DNA from 4 places in the Clostridium subterminale genome. Region 3 is predicted to be linked to each of the others. Evidence: riboswitches for the same ligand, from Rfam matches in the RefSeq annotation. Region 3 holds a riboswitch; each other region holds the start of a gene.
The links. A riboswitch is a leader RNA that binds a small molecule or an ion and turns the genes downstream of it on or off. The one in region 3 is predicted to bind cyclic di-GMP.
Positions count from the first base shown of each region.

Region 1: it holds a riboswitch for cyclic di-GMP, as region 3 does, so the genes downstream of both, ABDZ93_RS17240 (response regulator) here and ABDZ93_RS16170 (prepilin peptidase) in region 3, are expected to answer to the same signal.
Region 2: it holds a riboswitch for cyclic di-GMP, as region 3 does, so the genes downstream of both, ABDZ93_RS14200 (TasA family protein) here and ABDZ93_RS16170 (prepilin peptidase) in region 3, are expected to answer to the same signal.
Region 4: it holds a riboswitch for cyclic di-GMP, as region 3 does, so the genes downstream of both, ABDZ93_RS06295 (SpaA isopeptide-forming pilin-related protein) here and ABDZ93_RS16170 (prepilin peptidase) in region 3, are expected to answer to the same signal.

Region 1 covers NZ_BAAACI010000008.1:154,572-158,444, reverse strand. Annotated here, with positions in the region: gene sstT (serine/threonine transporter SstT) at 1-518, opposite strand, end outside; gene ABDZ93_RS17245 (GNAT family N-acetyltransferase) at 1,128-1,661, shown strand; cyclic di-GMP riboswitch class II at 1,800-1,882, shown strand; gene ABDZ93_RS17240 (response regulator) at 1,961-2,332, shown strand; gene ABDZ93_RS17235 (chemotaxis protein CheC) at 2,325-2,960, shown strand; gene ABDZ93_RS17230 (diguanylate cyclase domain-containing protein) at 2,953-3,873, shown strand, end outside.
Region 2 covers NZ_BAAACI010000007.1:103,815-107,687, reverse strand. Annotated here, with positions in the region: gene ABDZ93_RS14210 (ATP-binding protein) at 1-758, shown strand, start outside; gene ABDZ93_RS14205 (signal peptidase I) at 1,060-1,632, shown strand; cyclic di-GMP riboswitch class II at 1,683-1,767, shown strand; gene ABDZ93_RS14200 (TasA family protein) at 1,799-2,377, shown strand; gene dhaS (dihydroxyacetone kinase transcriptional activator DhaS) at 2,628-3,194, shown strand; gene ABDZ93_RS14190 (WG repeat-containing protein) at 3,287-3,873, opposite strand, start outside.
Region 3 covers NZ_BAAACI010000007.1:558,186-562,058, forward strand. Annotated here, with positions in the region: gene ABDZ93_RS16165 (GspE/PulE family protein) at 1-883, opposite strand, end outside; gene ABDZ93_RS16170 (prepilin peptidase) at 968-1,705, opposite strand; cyclic di-GMP riboswitch class II at 1,802-1,886, opposite strand; gene groL (chaperonin GroEL) at 2,102-3,730, opposite strand.
Region 4 covers NZ_BAAACI010000002.1:95,112-98,984, forward strand. Annotated here, with positions in the region: gene ABDZ93_RS06295 (SpaA isopeptide-forming pilin-related protein) at 1-1,296, opposite strand, end outside; cyclic di-GMP riboswitch class II at 1,368-1,449, opposite strand; cyclic di-GMP riboswitch class II at 1,623-1,704, opposite strand; cyclic di-GMP riboswitch class II at 1,877-1,958, opposite strand; cyclic di-GMP riboswitch class II at 2,311-2,397, opposite strand; gene ABDZ93_RS06300 (S1C family serine protease) at 2,671-3,873, opposite strand, start outside.

The sequences.
Region 1 (3,873 bases), on a different contig from region 3:
GAAATATTAGAAATAATTAATTTTGTAGAATTAGCTGCATTTTTCAAAGCGAATCCTAGAATTACTGCCCAAGCTAATATACCGATGTAATTTGCATTAAAAAGTGCTTTTACTGGATTATCAACTAAGTTTAATAGTAATGCCTTAAGAACTTCCACCACACCACCAGGAGGCGTGATGTTTTCAACACCAGCTACAAGGGTTAGGCTTACTGGGAACATAAAGCTTGCAATAACAGCAACAAGTCCTGCTAAGAATGTTCCTAAAAGATAAAGAATGATAACAGTTTTCATATTGGTTTCATGACCACTTTTGTGTTGTGAAATGGCTCCCGTTACCAAAAATAATACTAGTATAGGTGCAATGGCTTTTAAAGCACCGACAAATAAAGAACCAAAAATTGATAATGGCTTTGCAACATCAGGAATGGTTACCGCCAATATAATACCAATGATTAGGCCTATAATTATTCTTTTTACTAAACTTAATTTATTCCATTTCTTCATTAGATTTTTCATAATATTTTTCCTCCTATTACGTAAGATAAAAACTAAGTAAGGTGAAGTGAATTTAAATTTGTTACTAGGAAATACTTTGGTAAAAATAAGTTTATCATGAATCTTCACTAATGTGAAGTGGAAAAGCATATGAATTTTCAATTAATTAATGGACACCTTTACATAAATGTCCTATAAAATAAATAATTTGAAAGTATAATTTATTTTGAAATTATCATTAAAATTAGTGTAAATCTAATCTAAAGGTGAATATGATTAAATTCAAAATTTTAATAAAATCACTTTGAATGCAGGAATTTACCTTTAGACAAGCATTATTAAAACATATAGTTACCTATATCAATACTATTTTAGGATAGTACTTCGTTAATTATTCACTCAAAATAAAACTTTAATCGAAAACGAAGATTTTACTAAAGTATGCAGGAAAAATAAATTCAAGCATTAAAGCTTGAGTTATTGGCTTTTTACTTGAATATGTGTATTATGTAAATAAAAGATGAAAAAGTAGAGTTATTGTAAAGAACTTAATAGAAAAAGGTAATTTCTAAAGAGTTCAAAGTATTATATAGTCAAGGTTACTATACATAAATATGGGGAGGTAAAAGTATGTCAAATGTTATATATAGAAAATTAGAATTAGGAGAATGTGAGCATATAAACAAAATGAATCCATCTCAATATATAGGAAAGGCATGGAGAGAGGTGGATGGAAACCGTAAATTAGTGGAAATCAATTATCATGATTGTGATTGGCCAAATGGGTATGAATACCATCTTAGAGAGTTGAAAAAAACTATTTTAAGTGGTGGAAGTGCCATTGGTGCTTTTGATACGAATAACAAATTATTGGGATTTTCAACAGTTAACCGTAAATTTTTTGGTGAAAAATTTAATTATGTTTTATTAGATCAACTTTTCATAACTTTAGAATGTAGAAATAAAGGAATAGGCAAAAGGTTATTCATACTTTCTGCAAATGTTGCAAGAGAGTGGAAAGCAGATAAAATTTATATTTGTGCAGGTTCTGCTGAAGAAACAATTGCTTTTTATTTTTCAATAGGATGTAAAGAAGCGGAGGAAATAAATCAAGAACTATATGAAAATGACACAAGAGATTATCAATTAGAGTTTTCATTATAAAAATGACACATGCATGAGCAAATAAAAGATTAGTCAACTAACCCAATTAAAGTATAACTTTGAAAATTAAGATAAATAACTATTGAAACAGTTTATATTAAATGATAATATTTAAATGTTATAATTTAAATTGGATTAAAATACAAGGGAAACTGTGAAATACATATTTAGTTTGGGCATCTTATATGTATGGAGTTAGTGATGCAACCGACCCTATATTCATAATTTTATGAATATAGGGTTTTAATTTTATATTTGATGAATTATTACATAACTAAACATAGGAGGTATATGTAAAAATGAATATTTTAATTATTGATGATTCTACTTTTTCTCAAAAAATAATAGGTAACTTAATTGTAAAATATTTAGATGGTGTAAACACTTATTTTGCAAAGGATGGAGAAGAAGGATTAGAAAAGTACAAAAGTATTAAACCTGATTATACATTTGTGGATTTATTAATGCCTAAATTAAATGGAGGAGAACTGATAAAACTAATAAATGAGTATGATTCTAATGCAAAAATAATTGTAGTTTCTGCAGATGTTCAAAAAAGTATAAAAGAAGAAATAGAATCATATGGGGTAATAGAATTTATAAACAAGCCCTTTACTGAAGAAAAAGCCAAATCTATATGTGAGATAATAAGGAATGTTCGAAATGAATAATAGAGTAGAAAGAGAAGATATATTAAAAGAGTTATTTAATATAAGTGTTGGTAAATCAGCGAGTATACTGTCTGAAATAATAAATAAAAAAATATTATTAAATGTACCAAATTTGAAAATTTTAAGTTTAAATGAAAAAACAATAGCAATAGATGATTATCTTCCACAAGTAATGCAAGGAACTATAATGGTATCCTCTATAGCATTTGAAGATGAACTGAGAGGAAAGGCAAGTTTAATATTTCCAGCAGATAAAATGAGAACATTTATAGACCTGTGTTTAAATGAAAATGATGAAAATCAACTAAGTAATATGAATTTTACTGATATAGATTTTGATATTATAAAGGAAATTGGTAATATAATATTAAATTCAATAATTGGAGAAATAGGAAATTATCTAAAATTAAGATTAAATTATACTTTACCAGAAGTTAACGTATTTAATAAAGTAGATTTTGAAAAAAATATAAAGAGCAAAGAGTATGAGCATATTTTGATGCTATATATAACCTTTAAAATAGACAATTCAGAAATAGCAGGTGCTATAATAATTAATCTTACTTTAAGTTCATTAAGTCAATTATTAAATAAAGTAGGAATGATAGAAGATGATTTCTGTGGATAGAATTTTATATAATATATTAGATAGTATAGATGAAGGAATAATAATATTAGACGAAGATTTAAAAGTTTTATTTTGGAATAGCTATATGGAATGTTTAACTCATATTAGTGAGGATAAGGTAATAAATAGCTGTATATATGATATTATTCCAAGTCTGAATAAAGGTTATTTTAAAGATACAATGAAGTGCATAGTCAATGATGGAAGAAAAATATTTTTTTCAGCAGCAATGCATAAAGATTTGCTAAGTAATAATAAAAATTTAAATTTAAAGATAAGTAGAATAGAGAAAGATAATTTGAATTTTATACTTATTGAATTTATTGATGTGACTAATCAATTTTTACGTATCGATCAACTAAAAAAATATGTGAATGAATTATATATTTTAAATAAAGAATTAAAGGAAAAGGAAAAAACTATTAATAAATTAGCTTATTATGATGGACTAACAGGTGTAGCAAATAGAACATTATTTTATAAAATGGCAGATGAATTTTATAATAATGCTAAAAGAAATAATAGTCTTTTAGGGCTTATGTTTATAGATGTTGATAAATTCAAATATATAAATGATACATATGGACATAAAAAAGGTGACGAGGTTCTCATTCATGTAGCTAAAATATTAAAAGAATCTACTAGAAATGGGGATATAATTGCTAGATTTGGTGGAGATGAATTTTTAATATTGCTACATTCTATAAAGAGTTACCATGATTGCGAAGCTGTAGCCTCCAGAATTAATAATAGTACTGAAATTTTATATTGTAAAGAAGAGCAAATAAAAATATCTTTAAGCATAGGTATTAGTATATTACCCGATGAGGCTAATGATATTGATGAACTAATATTAGAAGCAGATAGAGCAATGTATAAAGCTAAAAAACTAGGTGGGGATGGATACTATTTC
Region 2 (3,873 bases), 450 kb from region 3:
AGAGAAAGATAATTAAGATCCATGAGGAAAAGTGTAATGGTTGCGGATTATGTGTTAATGCTTGTCATGAAAAAGCTATAGAACTAGTGAATGGAAAGGCAAAGCTTGTTAGTGATATATATTGTGATGGATTAGGTGATTGTTTACCTAATTGTCCTACAGCAGCTATAGAGATTATAGAAAGAGAAGCAGATGAGTATGATGATGATGCAGTAAAGGCAAGAATTTTAGAATTGGATAATAAACCTAAAGAAATTAAAGATAATCACATAAATAAAGAAGAAAAACTTCCATGTGGATGTCCTGGAACCATGGCTAAAACCATTGAGAGAAAACCAATAATTGCTATGGAAACTATGCCTAAGAAAAGAGAGAGTACTACTGAAAATAACTCTGAACTTATGCAATGGCCAGTGCAATTGAATTTAATAAATACTAGTGCACCATATCTAAATAATGCTAACTTATTAGTAGCAGCAGATTGTACAGCTTATGCTTATGGAAATTTTCATAGAGACTTTATGAAAGATAAAATAACAGTAATAGGATGTCCAAAACTTGATGACAATGAACATTATAAGAATAAATTAACTGAAATACTTAAGAAGAACAATATAAAGAGTATAACTGTAGTTAGAATGGAAGTACCATGCTGCTCAGGAATAGTTTCAGCAGTTAAAAAAGCAATGCTTGCTTCAGAGGTAATTGTACCTTATACTGAGATTACTATTACAAGTAATGGTAATATTATAAAGTAAGTAATAGATTCATAACTTATATGTTTTAAATATTATTAGATACGTGAAGGAGTTACCTTGAAACTTTTGTGGAGAGGTAACTTTTTATTTTTTTAAATATTATAATACTAGGGATATGTTGACAATAATAACATAAAAAGGTAATATAAATATGTGAATACATTATTTGTAAATCTATAAATGTTATTCTTGAATGGGTTCTTTTGAATAAATAGAGTAAGTAGTTTACCTATTCCAGTTAAAGTATTCATATTTAATAGTTTATTGAAATTATTTTATGTGAGAAAGGAAATTAAAAATAATGAAAAAAGAAAAAAGAAAACAACATAATAAGGACATTTTAAAAAAAATATTTAAGTATACAAAAAAAACATTGTGTTGTGCACTAATTATATTATTGTTTACGATTGTAATTCAAAGCTTAAAAATAAGAGTCGATAAGGAATATGTACCAAGTATACTTGGATATACTTATTTAAATGTATTATCAGAAAGTATGAATCCAGAGTTTTACTCACAGGATTTAATAATTGGGGCTAAGATAAAAGATACATCTAAACTTAAAGTTGGGGATGTTATTACATTTAAAGTAGGAAACATGTTAGTAACACATAGAATAGTTGAAAATGCTGAAGATGGAACTACCTTTACTACTAAGGGGGATGATAATAAAGCCAATGATGAGAAACAGGTAAGTGCTAGCCAGATAATATCTAGGTATTGTTTCAAAATACCTAGATGTGGATTTATAATAAGTAAAATACAAAGTATTCAATTTTTAGCTTTGGCTTGGATAATAATTATGTACTATATTATAAAGGAAATATTTAAAGAAGTTAAGTTGCTTAGAATAAAGAAAAAAAGTATTGAATAGTCAACTTCATTATTAATATTATTTAAAATTTAATTTTATATTTTCAAAAGGTTTATAAAGGGAGCGAAGAAGTATTCACTGTATATGGTCACTTAGTGAATATGGAGTTAATAGTGAATCCACACCATTATATAATAAATATTATATTTTATGGGAGGAATTTAAATTGAAAACTAAAATTAAAATTGTGTCATTATTAATGGCAGCGGCAATTACGACAGGGGTAGGAGGATATGGTACTTATGCTTATTTTACTGATAGTGATTCATTAAAAAATGAAGTAAACATTACAATGGGTAAATTAGATGTAAAAGCATATTGGGCTACAGATGCTAATGCCGATAGTTGGAGGGCTACATCGAAAGTTACAGAAGTAGTTGACAAAGATGGTGGAAAGACATTAAGCTTTGAAAATGTTAAGCCAGGAGATACTTTCGAAAGAGACATAATAGTTGCTAATTATGGAACTTTAAAAGCAGATACAACAGTGGAATTTAATCCTAAATTAGTTGATGGGTTAAAACTTGAGATGGTAAACTTCACTTCTCAACATGGTCATGCACAAATAGATCCAAATGTTCCTAATAGAGTATATGAAAATGGAATGGAAGTTAGAGATTTTATTAAAATGACAGTTAGAGTTACTGTTCCTACAAATGCAGGTAATGATTGGATGGAAAAACTTATTAATACTGATGCTCAAGAATTTGTAAAAGTTGGAGCACATCAAGTAATAGAGCAGTAAAATATAATAAAAGAAAATATTTATAATATTATTGTGACTTAATTATAGCATATAATATTATAAATCATAGAGCTATCTTAAATTGATCAACTTCATATAATGTTGAACTAATTTTAAGATAGCTCTTTATTATTGTAGAAATATTTACAAACTTTAAAAAGTGGTAATATAAAATTAATGGAATAAAATGATAATATAATGTATAGTAAATATAACGATGAAAAAATCCATAGGGAGGAAAGAGATACCTATGTCAAATTCAATAATAACCAAGAAAGCATTAGCTAAATCTTTAAAGGAATTAATGAATTCTACATCTTTAAATAAAATATATGTTAAAGATATAGTTGATAACTGTGGACTAAATAGACAAACATTTTATTATCATTTTCAAGATATATACAATTTATTAGAGTGGATTTATGAAACAGAAGCGGTGGAAAGTATATCACAATATAGAAGTTATAGCACCTGGACTGATGGATTTCAAAAGATTTTCAACTATATAGAAAGCAATAGAAGATTTTGTATGAATACTTTAAATTCCTTAGGAAAAAATCATCTAGATTTATATCTTTACACAGTTACTTATGATTTAATTATTGGAGTAGTTAATGAAGTTTCCAAAAATATGAAGGCTACAGAAGATAATAAGAAGTTTATTGCAAATTTTTATACTTTAGCTTTTACAGGCTTGGTAATTCAATGGATGAATGGTGGAATGAAGGAAGATTCTCACACGATTATTGAAAAGTTAAGTGAATTAGTAGAAGGTAACTTTATGAGAGCACTAGAGAGATATGAAAAGGATGCATAATAACTATATCCATCATGCATCCTTTAAAACTTATATATTCTTTAAAGCATTAGTATAATTATAAAATATTACATATAGCTATGATTTAAAAGTTACTTTAGTTTATTACCATTCTTATCAATATAAAACCACTGATTATCTAATTTCACAGCTATAGGAGCATTATCCTCATAAGAAAATTTAATTTCATCATATATGGTATCTGTAAATTTGTTAGAGGATTTGTTAAAAAGCCCATATTTATTATCTTTAGTTACTATAAACATATTTTCGGGATAAGAGTCAATAGTATCATATTCACATTTTAAGATTTCCTTTTGATTTTTATCGATAATTCCCCATTCACCACCTAGACATACTTGGAAATTATTTCCTAATGAATCCATAGGAAGGACTTCATCATAAATAGGAGGAACTATCTCCATGCCGCTAGAAGCTAAAATACCACACTTGCTTGACTTATAAATTGAAGAAAAGCCGTAGAAAAGTGGATAAATTTCTGTATAATCTGTACTAAGTATAATTTCACCCTGTTTATTTATAAATACTTTTTTATAGTTTCCATCTTCATCTTCATAGGTGGCAGCAAACATATCATTTTCAGAGTTTAATTCAATTTGTTGAAACTTAGGCTCGAAGAGTAATTCTCCTTTATTATTTATAAGAGCAACTTTATTAT
Region 3 (3,873 bases):
AATTATCTTTTCCAATTTTATAGTTACTTCTATCTAGTATTCTTATCACAACCTTTTCTCCGGTAATAAGAGGTATTATAGACACACGCATGTCTATATTTTTATTGTTGATTACAGTAACTATTCTTCCATCCTGAGGAATCCTTCTCTCAGCTATGTTAAGATCTGCTAAAATTTTTATTCTAGTAACTATTCCTGGAAGTACATCAATATTTAAGGACGATATCTCCTCTAACTGACCATCGTTTCTATATCTAACTCTTATATATTTTTCATAGGGCTCTATATGAATATCTGAAGCTCTTTGCTCCACTGCATTTTTAAGTAGAGAGTCTACTAGTTTTACTGTGGGAGCATTTTTAACTTCATCAATCTTTTCTAAATCTTCCGTCTTATTTTGAAATACTATCCTAGACCTAGTTATCTCCTCTACAGCACTTTCCACATTTCTATCTGAATAATATTTTTCTGTAGCCTTATGTATATCATCCTTTGTGGATATATAAGGCTCTACTCTTAGTCCTGTGGTTATAGCTACATCATCCATTGCAAATATATTTAAAGGATCTGACACAGCTACCTTTATTACTCCATCAGCAGTATAAAAAGGGAATAGTTCATATTTTCTACATAAGCCTTCATTAACTAATTTAACTGCCTTAGAGTCTACATCTATATTACTCAAAGTTACCCTTTCAATACCTAGCTGTTCTTGAAGTACCTCTATAATAATATCCTCTGTTACAATACCTTCTTCAATTAGTAATTCTCCTAATTTCTTTCTCTTTACCTTTTGAATTTCTAAGGCTTCTGATAATTGTGACCTGGTAATCTTATTTGCTCTTACTAGCAAGTCACCTAGTCTAACAGTATTCCTTGCCATTTATCCCACCTCACCTTTACAATTAATTTACGTGATTTTATCTAAAAGTTTTATATTTCTTTTAATTTCTTAAAACTTCTCATACTAAATAAAATTTAATATGTATTGTTCTCCTATGATTAAAACTATATATGCTCCCATTGCTAAGCTTGGTCCTAAAGGAATATACTCATCCTTCAATTTCTTTTTTAGTGCAATTAGAGTAACTGCAATTGATCCCCCTATAATAAAGGATATGAGTAAAAAATATATCTCTAATTTCCATCCTAGGAACAATCCACATAATACTGCTATCTCAATATCTCCAGCACCCATGCCACCAGTTAAAACATATATTAAACCAATAACACCAAGACCTATTAATCCACCAATAATATAAGTAGTTATACTGTGAGAATATCCTACAGCTTCTATAATGATAAAGATTATCCCCACTGCCATTCCACTATAAACTACGCTAGAATATACATCTGTAGTATCATAATCTATAAGGGCTATCACTATTAAAAATAAAGTTAAAAGAGAGTACTTAAAAAAGTTTAACCCTATACCATATCTTAGATATATTCCTACTAATAAAATGCCTGTAAGTCCTTCTACTAATGGATACCTCATAGAAATCTTAGAATCACAGTATCTACATTTACCCTTAAGCCATAGATAACTTCCTATTGGTATTAAATCCTTCCATTTCAATCTAGTATCACAATTTCCACAATGAGAGGGTGGACTAATTAATGACTGATTATTAGGTATTCTATAAATACATACATTTAAAAAACTTCCTATTACTATTCCATATAAAAATACTATAAAACCCATTATTTATTATCCTTTTACATTTATTTCTATTTTAAAACTATTGTACCACATTTTTACATATATGCATATAAATGAACACAAAAAAACCGACTAAATTAATAATTTAGCCGGTTGTACCATTAACTCAACAACTTTCAAGGTACCCAAATAAAAAAGTTGCATCATTGTATCTAAAATCATTTTATTGCTTTATAAATTTTTGATGTAAAAATATAAATTTATAAATATTTAAACATATTATACTATATTTTGTATTATACTTCTAGTTTTTTTCCTTGTTATGTATTATTTTATAACATCTAACACTAAAATTTATCGTAATTAAGTTTTTTTGTATATAAAAAGACTTTCATGAAAACCTCATGAAAGTCTTAATTTTATTTTTTATTATTTATTTTAGTACATTCCGTCCATTCCCATTCCTGGGCCACCTGGCATTGGAGCTGGGTTCTTATCTGGAATATCAACAACAGCAGCTTCTGTTGTTAAGAATGTTGCAGCTACAGATGCAGCATTTTGAAGTGCGCTTCTTGTAACTTTAGTTGGGTCAACTATTCCAGCTTTAATCATATCTACATATTCAGCACTTAATGCATCATATCCTATTTCTGTAGCTGAATTTCTAACTCTTTCAACTACTACTGAAGCTTCTGCACCAGCATTTGTAGCTATTTGTCTTAATGGCTCTTCAAGAGCTCTTCTTACAATATTGATACCTACTTGGATTTCTGAAACATCTGAAGTTAGTTTAGCAACTGCCTCTATTGCATTGATATAAACAGTTCCACCACCTGCAACGATACCTTCTTCAACTGCAGCTTTTGTAGCAGCAAGAGCATCTTCTATTCTTAATTTTTTCTCTTTTAATTCTGTTTCAGTAGCAGCACCAACTTTGATTACTGCAACTCCACCAGCAAGTTTTGCAAGTCTTTCATTTAATTTTTCCTTATCAAATTCAGAAGTCGTATCTTCCATTTGTTTCTTAATTTGATTTACTCTAGATGCTATATCTTCACTCTTACCTTTTCCATTTACGATAACAGTATTTTCTTTAGTAATTTTAACACTATCAGCTTTTCCTAACATATCGATAGTTGCATCTTTAATGTCGTATCCTAATTCTTCTGAAATTACTGTACCTCCTGTTAATATAGCTATATCTTCAAGCATTTCTTTTCTTCTATCTCCAAAGCCAGGAGCTTTAACAGCAACACATGTAAATGTTCCTCTTAATTTATTAACTACTAAAGTAGCTATTGCTTCACCTTCAACATCTTCAGCGATTATTAAAAGTTTTTTACCTTGTTGTACTATTTGCTCAAGAATTGGAAGTAATTCTTGGATATTAGATATTTTCTTATCAGTTATTAAAATGTATGGATTATCAAGTACAGCTTCCATCTTATCTGTGTCAGTTACCATATATGCACTTAAATATCCTCTATCAAATTGCATACCTTCAACAACATCAAGTTCTGTTCCCATTGTTTTAGACTCTTCTACAGCGATAACACCTTCGTTACCTACTTTATCCATCGCTGTAGCTATTAGAGCTCCAACTTCTTCGTCTGCTGCTGATATTGCTGCAACTCTTGCTATGTCTTCTTTTCCATCTACTTGTCTAGAGTATTTCTTTATTTCTTCAACTGCTGTATCTACAGCCATTCTTATACCATTTCTTAATAACATTGGATTTGAACCAGCTGTTACGTTCTTAAGTCCTTCTCTTATGATAGCTTGAGCAAGTACTGTAGCAGTTGTAGTTCCGTCTCCAGCTACATCATTTGTTTTGTTTGCAACTTCTTTTACAAGTTGTGCACCCATATTTTCATATGCATCTTCAAGTTCTATTTCTCTAGCTATTGTAACACCATCATTTGTTATAAGTGGTGAACCAAATTTTTTATCTAATATAACATTTCTTCCTTTTGGTCCTAAAGTTACCTTAACTGTATCTGCAAGTACATCTACACCTCTTTGCATAGCTCTTCTTGATTCTTCTCCGAATAAAATACTTTTAGCCATATTCATTTACCTCCTATTATATGTGAATTTTCCAGCTTAACATTTAAATTGTTTTCTTTAAACTTATAAGATATATTACTTAGGCATCTGAAAATAAATAACAAATCAAAGATGGGAAGTATATTTTGAGTTAGACAAGGAGA
Region 4 (3,873 bases), on a different contig from region 3:
TTCTCCTGTAATAGTTGCCTTATTATTATAGGTTTTCCATTCATTAGAATTAAATATATCATCAGATACATCTGTTGAAAATTCAATTTTATGAGGTTCATTAATAGCTGTTGGAAAAGTGTAGGTGAATTTTTGTCCATTTATAGTATAATTGTCGTTAGTTGGATTTCCATCTATTTTTACGCTACCTTGTGTAACAGTTAATCCACTAGGTATATCATCTGTAACTACAGCATTGGGAATGCTTAGAGCATTGTTATTTACATAAATAACCCAATTTATTCTCTTTGTTGCTGCATCATAGTTTCCATCTTTTCTAATGAAGTCTGTAAAAATACTAACTGATGCCTCATTAGAATCTACACTAGTTCCATCATGATTAAAGATTGCTTTATTATATTCATATATTGTAGCTCCTTCACTTTCAAAAACTTTTGGATTTACTACCTTAGTTTTGAAGGTAATTACTTGATATGTGTCTATAACACTTGGAAAGCTATAAGTTAATTTTTTATTGCTATAATCATAGTTATAATTTGCTTCATCTGCATTAGCTCCATTTATGGTAACAGAACCTGGTATAAATTCTTGTCCCTCTGGAATGTTGTCCACAATTTCAGCATTATTAACCTTAACTCCTTCTGAATTAGCAATTACCTCCCAGGTAATCTCATTTTTAGAAGGGTCATAACTTCCTTCCTTCATAACAGAAGCATCAGGAATTTCAGGTTGCTCAAAATTCACATTAACTATAACTGGTGAAGAATTTCCTCCAATTTCAAATTTAATAGGGACTGGATTATCTCCTCCTATTTGATCAGGATCAAATTGAGTATCAATATAAAAGAATCCTGAAACATTGGAATTATTCTCAGCAAATTCAGTAAAAGTAATGGTAACATTGCCATTGGTTTCTATTTTAACATTTGCAATTGTATCACCATTATCAAGTGTAATAGGGAAATTTAGTGTACTTATTATTTGTATTTCCTTAGGTATTTTAATTGTATAAATATCACCTTTTTTTACTGTACCCTGATTTGGTACAGTAAATTTATAAGTTAGTTTAACTTCTTCATTCTTACTTATTGGATTTGATGACTCATTTATAGGTTTACCATCGCCATCAGTTAAAGTTACTTCAGTTATAAATGGAAAATTACTTGTAATATCCATAGCATCAGCTTGTGCTATAGGAATAATATTAAAAATTTGGCAAACTGCAATAGCTAAAGCCATAAAAACAGATAATCTCTTCTTTAGTTTAGACCTAAGTTTAAATTTCATTTTCTTCATAATCTTCCTCCTTAATAAATTTTTACAAACAAAAAACCGACCCCATGCCAATCTTATATAAATATAAGATTGGTTATAAAGGTCGGTTGCACCACTAACTCCGTATATACAAAGTGCCCAAATTAGTATATACTTCAATGTTTCCTTATAACTTTTAGTAAATTATATTCAATATTTTGTGGAATAAAATTAAATCAATATATGCTTCTCTTCATTTTAGTATAAAAATAGATAGTTTCTTCTTTGGCTTAGGGGTAGGTTTAAATTTTATTTTCTTCATAATCTTCCTCCTTAATGAATTTTTACAAACAAAAAACCGACCTTAAATTAATAACGGTCGGTTGCACTACTAACTCTGTATATACAAAGTGCCCAAATTAGTATATACTTCAATGTTTCCTTATAACTTTTAGTAAATTGTATTCAATATTTTGTGGAACAAAATTAAATCAATCTATGCTTCTCTTCATTTTAGTATAAAAATAGATAGTTTCTCCTTTAGCTTAGGGTAGGTTTAAATTTTATTTTCTTCATAATCTTCCTCCTTAATGAATTTTTACAAACAAAAAACCGACCTTAAATTAATAACGGTCGGTTGCACTACTAACTCTGTATATACAAAGTGCCCAAATTAGTATATACTTCAATGTTTCCTTATAACTTTTAGTAAATTGTATTCAAAAATTTATAAACAAATCCAAATCATTTAATATCTATTATTATTTAACATACTTTATTAATTAAGTATAACTTTATATTTAGTATTTGTCTATACATTTTTTACTTTTATACTAATATTTCCTATACTCAGTTTTTAAATTTTAAATATAATATATAAATATAATGCAATTATTTTTAGGTTGAGCGCTACTCTAATTCCTTATTCTATCCATTTATTAAATACAGCCCCATATAACCTATTTAATTTATATTGCTTTACAAGAAAATCTCTATTAAATTTTTCAACTTATATAACAAAAACCGACCCTACTAATCTTATACCTATCTACGTTTGATTATAAAGGTCGGTTACACTACTAACTCCATATATATATATTATGCGCCCAAATTAATATATACTTCAATGTTTCCTTAAAACTCTTACTAAATTATATATGCTATTTCATATGAGAATATAGCATATATAATTGTATCAGTCAATAAATTAATTACATAAAATACATAATTATCTATAAATATTATCAAAAGTAATATATGTTTGTTTATTGTTTTAACGTATAATATCTTATATATTAACAATGTTATGATTCATATCTAAAAAATAATAGGCATGAAACATTGATAACTCAAGCTTCATGCCTATTGAAATTTTATAATATTATAATTAGGGGATAATTATAATTATTAACTTAATTATTCTACTACTAAAGTAGCTTGCATTGTTTGACCTTTTCTTATAAATTCTATAGGAATACTATCTCCTTCTTTAAAGGACTCTTTTTCCTTATTTAACTCTTCAACTGTCTTAACAGTTTTCTTACCAATTTTAGTAATTACATCTCCAGGTTGTAGTCCACCCTTTTGGGCAATACTAAAGTCTTCTACAGATTGAATATACACACCTACTGGTAAGTTAAATTGTTTTGATAAATCTTCAGTTATATCTCTAACTGCTATACCTAGTTTTACTTTTTGTTTTACTAGAGTATCTAATTTTTCAGTGGCATCGTTAATCGGAATTGCAAAACCTATTCCTTCTACTCCACTAGCATCTATCTTAGCTGTATTTATACCTACAACTTGACCTTGAGAATTTATTAATGGCCCTCCACTATTCCCTGGATTTATAGCAGTATCTGTTTGGATAAGATTCATTTTCTCTCCACCTTCAGTTAAAGCTACTCCTCTATTAACAGCGCTTATGATTCCTGTCGTTACAGATCCTAAATATTCTTTTCCAAGGGGATTTCCTATAGCTATAACTTGTTCTCCTGCTTGAAGGCTATCAGAATCACCTAGTTCTACTACCCCTGGCATTTCAACATTATCAGTAATCTTAACAACTGCTAAATCTGCATCTTCCTGATAGTTTACAACCTTAGCATTTACTTCTTTACCTGTGCTAAAAATAACTTTAACTTGACTAGCATTTTTAACTACATGATAGTTGGTAAGTACATAACCATCTTTCGAGAATATAAATCCTGATCCAATGCCTTCTTGTTTACCCATATCAAATCCAAATACATTAGTTGAAACTGAGGTAGTTGATACGCCAACTACAGCTGGAGAAACCTTTGCTACAACTTCTGGTATGTTCATACTACTTATAGGATTAACATTTGCTGTAGAGCCACCGGTATTTGTATTATTTTTACCCTGTTTAACTGCTGACTGTATAGTACTTCTCATAGCACCATAAGTAACACCTGTACCTATTGCTCCTCCTAATATAGAGCAAATTAGAGCTATGGCAATATAAGATTTGGCTGACCCCTTCCCTTTGCTCTTTTTATCTTTTTTCTTATTTTTCTTTTCCTCTTCTTCTTGCCATGATGAAGTATTAGCTTCATTCATATTCAAGTTATCATTTGTTGTATATTCTACATCTTGAAT